DNA from 2 places in the Faecalibacterium taiwanense genome. Region 2 is predicted to be linked to the other one. Evidence: riboswitches for the same ligand, from Rfam matches in the RefSeq annotation. Region 2 holds a riboswitch; the other holds the start of a gene.
What was found. A riboswitch is a leader RNA that binds a small molecule or an ion and turns the genes downstream of it on or off. The one in region 2 is predicted to bind thiamine pyrophosphate.
Positions count from the first base shown of each region.

Region 1: another riboswitch for thiamine pyrophosphate. It lies ahead of PXT33_RS09975 (energy-coupled thiamine transporter ThiT); the one in region 2 lies ahead of thiD (bifunctional hydroxymethylpyrimidine kinase/phosphomethylpyrimidine kinase).

Region 1 is NZ_CP155552.1:2,011,151-2,015,867, forward strand. Features, by position in the region: gene PXT33_RS09965 (recombinase family protein) at 1-94, shown strand, start outside; tRNA gene PXT33_RS09970 (tRNA-Ala) at 274-349, opposite strand; gene PXT33_RS09975 (energy-coupled thiamine transporter ThiT) at 611-1,240, opposite strand; TPP riboswitch at 1,323-1,422, opposite strand; gene PXT33_RS09980 (sporulation transcriptional regulator SpoIIID) at 1,533-1,781, shown strand; gene sigG (RNA polymerase sporulation sigma factor SigG) at 1,831-2,598, opposite strand; gene PXT33_RS09990 (sigma-70 family RNA polymerase sigma factor) at 3,155-3,859, opposite strand; gene PXT33_RS09995 (sigma-E processing peptidase SpoIIGA) at 3,908-4,717, opposite strand, start outside.
Region 2 is NZ_CP155552.1:1,579,072-1,583,788, forward strand. Features, by position in the region: gene PXT33_RS07885 (CYTH domain-containing protein) at 69-557, shown strand; gene PXT33_RS07890 (rhomboid family intramembrane serine protease) at 554-1,186, shown strand; gene PXT33_RS07895 (TENA/THI-4 family protein) at 1,778-2,458, opposite strand; gene thiD (bifunctional hydroxymethylpyrimidine kinase/phosphomethylpyrimidine kinase) at 2,451-3,251, opposite strand; TPP riboswitch at 3,308-3,415, opposite strand; gene PXT33_RS07905 (TIGR00730 family Rossman fold protein) at 3,511-4,047, shown strand; gene PXT33_RS07910 (D-isomer specific 2-hydroxyacid dehydrogenase family protein) at 4,088-4,717, opposite strand, start outside.

The sequences.
Region 1 (4,717 bases), 430 kb from region 2:
CAACCAGCTCATCCGCAGGGTAGACGTATATCGCGGATACCAGATCAACATCTCGTTCAACTTCGACCTTACTCCGTACATCGAGGGGGAGTGATACGTCCGCCTGCAAAACAGTCGGGCATCGAACAAGTATTTTCAAAAACAACGAAACAGCAAGAATTGGGGGTTGCCGTCCATGCGCCTGCAAAATCAGACTTTTGACTGATTTTTTCCGTAGCCTCCAAGAAATCAAAAAGAAAAGCACCATACTTCAAACGAAGTACAGTGCTTTTTTGGTGGAGAATACCGGGATCGAACCGGTGACCTCTTGCATGCCATGCAAGCGCTCTCCCAGCTGAGCTAATCCCCCATAAAATCCAAGAAGCGAACCTCTTGGATGGAGTTTTTTGTTGGGAATTGATTGTCGCAGGACTATCTGACTGGGGGTGTGTTTTGATACCAACCGGGCTCCCAGCTGAGCTAATCCCCCAGATGTTTGTGCCGTGCCTGACGACAGGAGTAATTATACCAGCGCTTTGCCGGATTGTCAACAGCTTTTTTGGGATTTTCTGCAAAAAAATTCCCGCCGGGGAAATGCCCTTCCCGGCGGGAAAAATGGCCGCGAAAAAACTTACGCTCTTGCGTTCTGCGGGTCGAAGATCTGCGGTGCGACACGGATCAGGATCACCACAAGGACCGTGGTCAGAATGGCTTCGGGCAGCATGTAGGTGGCGTTGTACACGGCACTGTACAGCCAGCACAGACCGTCCACGCTCATGTTGGAGATGCCGGGAAAGCCGATCTCGGTCATCCAGCTGAAAGCGTAGTCGTAGTCCTTCCAGACGATGTAACCGGACAGAAAGCTGCACAAAAAGCGCAGCAGGCACACCACAAAGGCGCTGACACCGACACCCACGGTGCGGTTGCGGAAAGGCTTTGCGATCAGGCAGGCAAAGCCCAGCACCGTGAAGGCCAGAAGGTAGTCCAGCAGCACGCAGCCCACCTGTGCCGTGAGGGTCTGGCAGTATGCCAGATTGCCAAGGCCCTGCACAAGCTGGATCAGGCTGTTGACGAAAGCGGTCATGATGCCCCACTTTGCGCCGTGGCGGTAGCTCATTACCAGAATGGGCACCATACTGAACAGAGTGATGGAACCGCCGTGGGGCATGAGCGGGATCTGGATCATGCTCAAAACGGTGGACAGGGCGATCATCAGCGCACCCTCCACCAGAATGCGGGTCTTGGAATAGGTTTTGGTCATAGGGATTCCTCTTCTCAGAACGATAGTACACAAAAACAAAATGCGCCCGCTTTCCAGCAGGCGCACGGGGTTTGTGAAAGAACGGACAGTTCTGCAAACTCCCACGCCGGCATTGTCCGGTCAGGTAAAAGGGTACTCCGCAAAACGCAGATCTCAGCCTTTCGGCACCCCTGTTTTTATGTCCATGCAAAAGTATAGCGCGTCCGGCGCAAAAGTCAAGCCCCGGCGGAACATATCTGCCCCGGCCTGTGCATAGGCTGTACCATAAGTTCACAATGGGAGGAGTCTGGATATGAAGGGAGACCCCGAACAGAGGGCGGTACAGCTGGGCGAATATATCGCGGCCAACCGGGCCACAGTGCGTGCGGCGGCAGCGGTGTTCGGGTGTAGCAAGTCCACCGTGCACAAGGATGTTGCGGTGCGGCTGCGGACGCTGCAGCCGGAGCTGTTCCGGCAGGTGCGTGCGGTTCTGGCCTGCAATAAGGCAGAGCGGCATCTGCGCGGCGGTGCGGCCACCCGGCGCAAATACAGCCGCAGATAAAAGACGGCACACTTCCGAACAAAACGGAAGCTGTGCCGCCTTTTTAGGTTCAGTCCGGGGTGCGGAACTGGCTCAGTGCGCCTTTTTCCAACCGGCTGACCTGTGCCTGACTGATGCCGATCTCCCGCGCCACCTCCATCTGGGTCTTGCCCTGCAGGTAGCGCAGCTCCATGATCCGCTTTTCCCGCGGGGTCAGCCCGGCCACGGTCTGCCGGAACTGCAGCCCGCTGATCCAGCTGTCCTCGCCGTCCGGGTCCCGCACCTGATCGATCACATACATCGCATCGCCGCCATCGGTGTACACCGGCTCTTCCAGACTGATCGGCTCCACCACCGATTCCAGCGCGGCGGTCACTTCGCGCCGGGCAAGGCCCGCCGCCTGCGCGATCTCGTCCATGGTCGGCTCGCGGCCCAGCTGCTTTTCCAGCGCTTCGCGGCTCTGCATGGCCCGGTAGGCGGTATCCCGCAGGCTGCGGCTCACCCGCAGGGCATTGTTGTCCCGCAGAAAACGCCGGATCTCCCCAATGATCATGGGAACGCCGTAGGTGGAAAAGCGCACCGGCTGGGCGGGGTCAAAATGATCGATGGCCTTGATCAGGCCGATGCACCCCACCTGAAACAGGTCGTCCAGATTTTCGCCGCGCTGGGCGAACCGCTGCACCACGCTGAGCACCAGCCGCAGGTTGCCTTCCACCATTTGTTCCCGGGCTGCTGCATCACCGGCGTGGGCGCGGGCCAGCAGTTCCCGCTTTTCGGCTTCGGTCAGCACAGGCAGCTTTGCAGTGTTCATGCCGCACAGCTCCACTTTGTTGTACATCCAAACGCCCCCGGTCTGTTTTAATCTTCACCGGGAGTATGGGATGCGCAGCGGCATTGTATGCGTGGAAAAAACTGTGCGCTTTCCCGTTTGACAGGAAAGCGCGGCAAAATATTGTTTTTCGTGCAGATTTATGATATGCTGTATTTGCGGCGGCAACGCCGCCATCAGGCGCTGTGCCCACAAACGCAGGCGGCTAGTCCTTACCGGTACTTGGGTGCCGGCTAAAGACGATTTTTTCTTGAAGATCTCGTTCTCCCCGGATGCCCAAGGGCGGAAAGGGGGGATGCACCATGACGTTTGAACAGGTCGTGCTTCTGCTCACGCTTCTCGGCGGAGCAATCTACGTTACGTTTGAAATTACATGGACTGTTTCTCACAGTGATGACAAAAAGAAAAAATGACCGCCTCGAGTCCCAATCCGAGCGGTCATCTTTTCTTGACTAATCCGGTAAGGAACTAGCCGTTTGCAGGGCCAGCGCCTTTTGTAGTTTTATTATACGCAAATCAGCGTGGATTGTCAAGCCCAGCGGGCGGCAGTCCGCGTTTTTTCACCTCACTCGTTTTCCAATTGTACTTTTAAGGTATGGATGATCCGTTTTTCCAGCCGGGAAATGTAGCTTTGGCTGATGCCCAGTGCGTCGGCGGCCTCCTTCTGGGTGCGCTCAATGCCGTCCGCCAGACCAAAGCGCAGCTCCATGATCTGCCGTTCCCGCGGGGACAGGCTGTCCACGGCCCGGCGAAGAACGGCACGCTCCGCATCCTGTTCCAGCCGCTGGCTGATCTGGTTCTCATCACTGCCCAGAATATCAGAAAGCAGCAGCTCGTTGCCGTCGCCATCCACGTTCAGCGGTTCGTCGATGCTGGCTTCCTGACGGCGGTTGGAGCTTTTGCGTAAGTACATCAGAATTTCATTGCCGATGCAGCGGCTGGCGTAGGTGGCCAGCTTGATGCTGCGCTCCGGCGTGAAGGTGTTCACCGCCTTGATCAGCCCGATGGTGCCAATGCTGATCATGTCCTCGGCAGGCACACCGCTGCTTTCGTACTTTTTGGCAAGATACACCACCAGCCGCAGGTTGTGGGTGATCAGGTCGTCCCGGGCAGCGGCATCGCCTGCAGCCATACGGGAGAGCAGGACCTTTTCCTGTTCCGGGGTCAGGGGCGGGGGCAGGCTGGGCGCGCCCGCCAGAAAATGTGCGCCGCCGCAATAGCCCAGCCGTGCAAGGAGCCAACGCCAGAACCGGTGCAGAACATGAAACATGAATACCCCTCCTGTACATCTATAGATATCGATCGCATCAAGCGCTTCTCAGCGGATGCCCAGCTGTACGGCCAGTTCGCTGCCAAGCAGAGCTGTCCATGGCTGCTGTGTTTCCGGGCGGCAGAATGCGGCCAGAATGCCCGCTGCACTGCCTTTGCTGGTGCGCAGGGCCTTGGCCGGAACGGCAGGCAGCACGCAGTGCCCGGCAATGGTGGTGCAGGGCACCAGCCGCACCCGCAGCTCCGGCGGCGGTGCCGTGCCGCAGGCAAAATAACGGTCCAGAAATGTGCGCAGCTCCTGCGGCAGGGCGCTGCGCACGGCGGGATAATAGACCAGAACCACTGCCTGCCCGGTCAGCGGGTCCTGCACTGAGAAGCCGGTGTCGCAGAAAGCCTGTACGGAGAGGGCTGCACCTTCCAGCTCCAGCACAGCGGCAAAGCAGCGGGTGCCTGCACGGCCAAAGCAGAACAGTACGCCGCGCAGCACGGCAAGCACTGCACCGCAGCACAGCAGCAGCCGGCCCGGGGACAGCGGCAGATAGACGCAGAGATTTGCGCTTTGCACTCCGGGCAGCAGCACGGCTCCGCACAGCAGCAGGTTCAGCAGCAGATACCACACACACAGCTGCACAAAATTGCGCAGGCCCGGCACGCCGTAAGCCGCAGCTACAGCGGCACAGCAGGTGAACACCTTATAAAGGAAAGCTGCAGGGCCGGGCAGCTCCGGCAGCAGAATGCCCAGCGAAGCCGCTGCCGCTGCCGCACTGCCCGCCATCAGCCGCAGACCGCTGCACTGCCGCGCACACAAAAGCCCTGCGCCCAAAAGCAGTGCTGCTGCGGCCAGAAAGTTCGTCAGCAG
Region 2 (4,717 bases):
ATAATAGCACAAAATCATGTTATTATAAATAAGAAATGCCAAAAAACCGCATGAAAGAGGGATGCATTATGGAAATTGAACGCAAATGGATGGTGAAGGGCTGGCCGGAGGGGCTGCCCCTCAGGGAGGAATTTGCCATGCGGCAGGGCTATATCAGCGTGCGGCCCACTGTGCGCATCCGGGAAGAAGCCCTCACCGGCGGCAGAACGGACTACATCCTCTGCTTCAAATCCGGGGGCGGCCTTGCCCGCGAGGAGATCGAGCGCAGCATCGACAAAGCGCTGTTTGAGGATTTGGAACACAAGATCATCGGCAAACCTCTCATCCCGAAGCTGCGCCGCAGCTACACCCTGCCGGACGGTTCTGTGCTGGAAGTGAACCATGTGGACGAAGGCCAGCCCACCGAGTTCTGGTATGCCGAGGTGGAGTACCCCACGGTGGAAGCAGCCCTTGCATGGCAGCCGGAAAGCTGCGGCCTTGGCGATTACCTTAAGGATGAAGTGACGAACCAGCCCGGCCAGAGCATGGGCGAATACTGGGTGGAGACAAGAGGATGAAAAAAGTAAAACTCAAACTGGAACTGCAGTACAACTCCCCGGTGATCCTCACATTTTTCCTGCTGTCACTTCTGGTGCTGTTCCTCGACCAGTGGACGGATGGGTGGACGACGATGCATCTGTTCTGTGTCTACCGCTCCTCGCTGAAGGACCCGCTGTTCTACATCCGGCTGTTCGGCCATGTGCTGGGCCATGCCAGCTGGGACCACTTTCTGAACAACATGCTGCTGCTGCTCGTTGTTGGCCCGCCAATGGAAGAAAAGTACGGCAGCAAGCCGCTTTTGTGCGGCATGGTGTTCACCGCTCTGGTCACCGGCGTGCTGCAATGCGTGCTGTTCCCACGTTCAGGGCTGCTGGGCGCGTCCGGCATCGTGTTCATGCTTATCATGCTTTCGTCGCTGGCGGGCTTCTCCGGCGGCATCCCGGTCACCATGCTGCTGGTTGCAGCGCTGTACTTTGGTCAGCAGGTGTACGATATCATTTTTGTGCACGACAATGTAGCAAACTTCATGCACATTGTGGGCGGCTTATGCGGCACTGCCTTTGGCTACTACAGTGCGTTGCACAGCCGCCGCAGGCCGGCAAAAGCGGTGAAGTTTTCCAGCACGAACAGCCGCCGGAAGCGCTGAACCCACTGTGGACATAGGCTGATTTTGAAAAATTTGCAAACAGGTATTGACAAACGAAAAATCCGTGGTTTAATATAGCCAAATTCAATACACTAAACCGTTGAAGCGGAGATAACGGCGAACCATGCCTGTACAGAGAGCCTGCGCAGCTGAGAAGCAGACCGGAAACAGTTCGTCAAGGAAAGTGTGACTTTGCGTTATATTTTCCCGAAATGGACCGCTGAGGGTGCAGGGAACTGCGGAGAACTTTCGCCGCACAGTATTCTGCAACGTAGGGCATACGTCAGTTGCCGGGGATGTGTTGGCATCCCGCCAAGTGCATGGGGTCATGCCCATGAAGTCAGGGTGGCACCGCGGATAAAAGGCCATATTTTATTCGTCCTTGACAGAAGAGAGTTCTTCTGTTAGGGGCGTTTTTCTTTTCCACTCCCTCGGCAGAAGAGCCGGGGGAGTTTTTGTTTTAGGGCTCCCTTGTTTCCGGCACTAAGGCTCATGCCTGTGGTTGCGGCCACGAAAACCTGAACAAAACAAATGCACCCGGTTGCTGCGGTTCTGCCCACAGGCCGGGTGCATTTTATATTTTAGGAAAAATTACAGGTCACTGCGCGGGGAAGCTGCCATGGCCCAGAAGTTCAGCTCGTGCTCCGAGCAGGCATGGAAGATCTCGCGGCAGCGGGCAAGGCGCTCGTCGCTCAGGCCTTCGCAGACTTTTTCTGCAAACGCGGCCCAGTCGCGGCAGGCCGCCTCATAGCCCTTGTCAGCATAGTCCACCACCAGTGCACCATAAAGGGTATCCTGCACGGAAGGCTTTTCTTCCAGCAGTTTCTGGAAGATCCAGCCATAGCTCAGCATACAGGGCAGGCAGGCCATCATGCACTCGGCTGCGCCCTCGCCGTTTTTGGCGGCTTCGATCATAGCGTCCACATAGGCACGGTTCTCCGGCCGCAGCGGCAGGCTCTGGATGCCTTCATCGGTCAGTCCAAAGTGCTTGAGATAGTGCAGGCGGGCTGCATCCTCGCTCTCATTCACGAAGGAAAGCAGGGAATAGTAGGTGCGGATGGTCTGCATATCCTTTGCCTTGGTCATGCCCCAGGCAAACACCTTGGCATATTCCCGCAGGTAAAGACTGTCCTCCACGATGTAGCCCTTGAAGCAGGCTTCATCCAGTGTGCCATCCGCAAGGGGTCTTTCCAGAAATTCTGAGTGCAGGCATTTCTCCCACACGGGCAGGCTTTCCTGCACCAGCTGCTGCACAAAGGTCTGCTCACTCACCCACAAACTCTCCCTTCAGTGCAAACATGTGGTTCATGGGGCCGGAGCCATGGCCCAGATCCAGCATGGCAGAAAGACAGCCGGAAATGTAGGCCTTTGCGCGCTCCACAGATGCATCCAGATCATAGCCCTTTGCCAGATTGGACGCAATGGCGCTGGATAGGGTGCAGCCGGTGCCGTGGGTATTGGGGTTTGCAATGCGCTTGCCGCGGAACCATTTGCCGCAGCCGTCCCGCCACAGAAGGTCGTCGGCATCGTTGATCTGGTGGCCGCCCTTGCACAGCACGGCACAGTGGTATTTCTCGCTGATCAGCTTTGCAGCGGCCTCCATTCCGGCCGCATCGGTGATCTTCATGCCGGAAAGGATCTCAGCCTCCGGAATGTTGGGGGTGACCACCTCTGCCATGGGCAGCAGCTTTTCGGTCAGTGCCTGCACGGCATCGTCCCGCAGCAGCTTGGAGCCGGAGGTGGCAACCATCACCGGGTCCACCACGATATGCTTTGCGCCGTAGGTGTGCAGCTTTTCGGCGATCACACCGATCAGCTCTGCCGAGGATACCATGCCGATCTTGACGGCATCCGGGTAGATGTCGGTAAAAATGGCATCGATCTCCTGTGCCAGAAATTCGGGCGTGGCTTCAAAAATGCCGGTCACACCTGTGGTGTTCTGGGCAGTCAGTGCGGTAATAGCGCTCATGGCGTACACGCCGTTTGCAGTCATGGTTTTGATATCGGCCTGAATGCCAGCACCGCCGCTGGAATCGCTGCCGGCAATCGTCAATGCAGTTTTCATGGTTACAACTTCCTTTGCAAAAAATGCGGAAATGCCCGCAAGGAGGCACCTCCGCACTTTGAAGCAGCAGTATCTCCCTACGTTGGCATTGTCCAAATCAGGTCACAGGTCTGGGCAAACAGCCCACTCTCAGCCTGCTTTTGCAGGCTCCCTTTTTCTGCGTTCAAGAATACCACAGTGCCGCTGCATTTGCAAGGGGATGGCCCTTTTCAATCGGCCCGCTGCGTGGTAAAATGGAAAAAACAAAGGGGGAAATACCATGAACATCACGGTCTATCTTGGAGCAAATGCGGGCAATGATCCTGCGCTGGCGGCAGCTGTCCGGGAACTGGGCAGCTGGATCGGTGCAAACGGGCACCGCCTTGTGTACGGCGGCTCCCGCAGCGGCCTGATGGGCCAGCTTGCCCAGAGCACACTGGACGCAGGCGGCACGGTGACCGGTGTGGAACCGCAGTTCTTTGTGCAGCAGGAGCTGCAGCACGATGGCCTGACCGAGCTGATCGTCACCAAGGACATGACCGAGCGCAAGACGAAGATGATCGAGCTGGGCGATGCCTTCATCGCATTCCCCGGCGGTACCGGCACGCTGGAAGAGATCGCAGAGGTAATGTCCAAGGTCTCGCTGGGCCAGTTGGACGCGCCCTGCATTCTGTATGATCTGAACGGCTACTACGACAGCCTGAAAGCACTGCTTGCCAAAATGATCGAGAAAGGCCTTTCCACGCCGCAGCGCCAGCAGGGCATCCGATTTGCGGCGAATCTGGAAGAGATCACAACAATTTTGAATAAAGCCTAAAGGAAACGCTTCCCCGGCCGGGAAGCGTTTCCTTTTTATATCATTCTCCCAGTGCAGTGCGGATATTTGCCAGCACCTTCTGGCTCAGCAGCACAAAAGCCTGCTTGGTGCGTCCGGCAGAAACATTCGCGCAATGCACATTCTCACGGGCAAAGAAGTCTTCACCCACCGGGCCGGCAGCGGCACGGGTGTCACAGAAGAAGTGGGTGCCCGGCAGAGCAAGCCACTGTTCCAGAGCAGCAGAGTCAAAGCCCGGGCCGATGGAGGTGTTGAACAGTACCTTGCCTGCGCCCAGCTGTGCAAATTCGTCCTTGCCCAGCAGCAGGACATTTTTGTTCAGGCAGGTGAACACCACCTCGCTCTCGGTCAGCAGCTGTGCCAGCGGCTTATAGGCCATGCCCACAGCTTCGGCATCCGGCTTGCGGGTGCGGCTGTAATAGGCAATGTCGGCACCCATGAACTGCAGCGCGTCGGCGATCATTTTGCCGGACACACCCAGCCCGATGATGCCTGCCTTCAGCCCGGTGATCTCCACCGGCTCGTCCCGCAGCATGGGCATCCCAAAACCGTGCAGGATGCCGGTGAGCTCATGCAGGACGTACTCCACAACGCCGCGGTCGCCGTAGTCCCGGATGCCCAGCACTTTGATGCCGCGGGTGCGGGCGTAGGC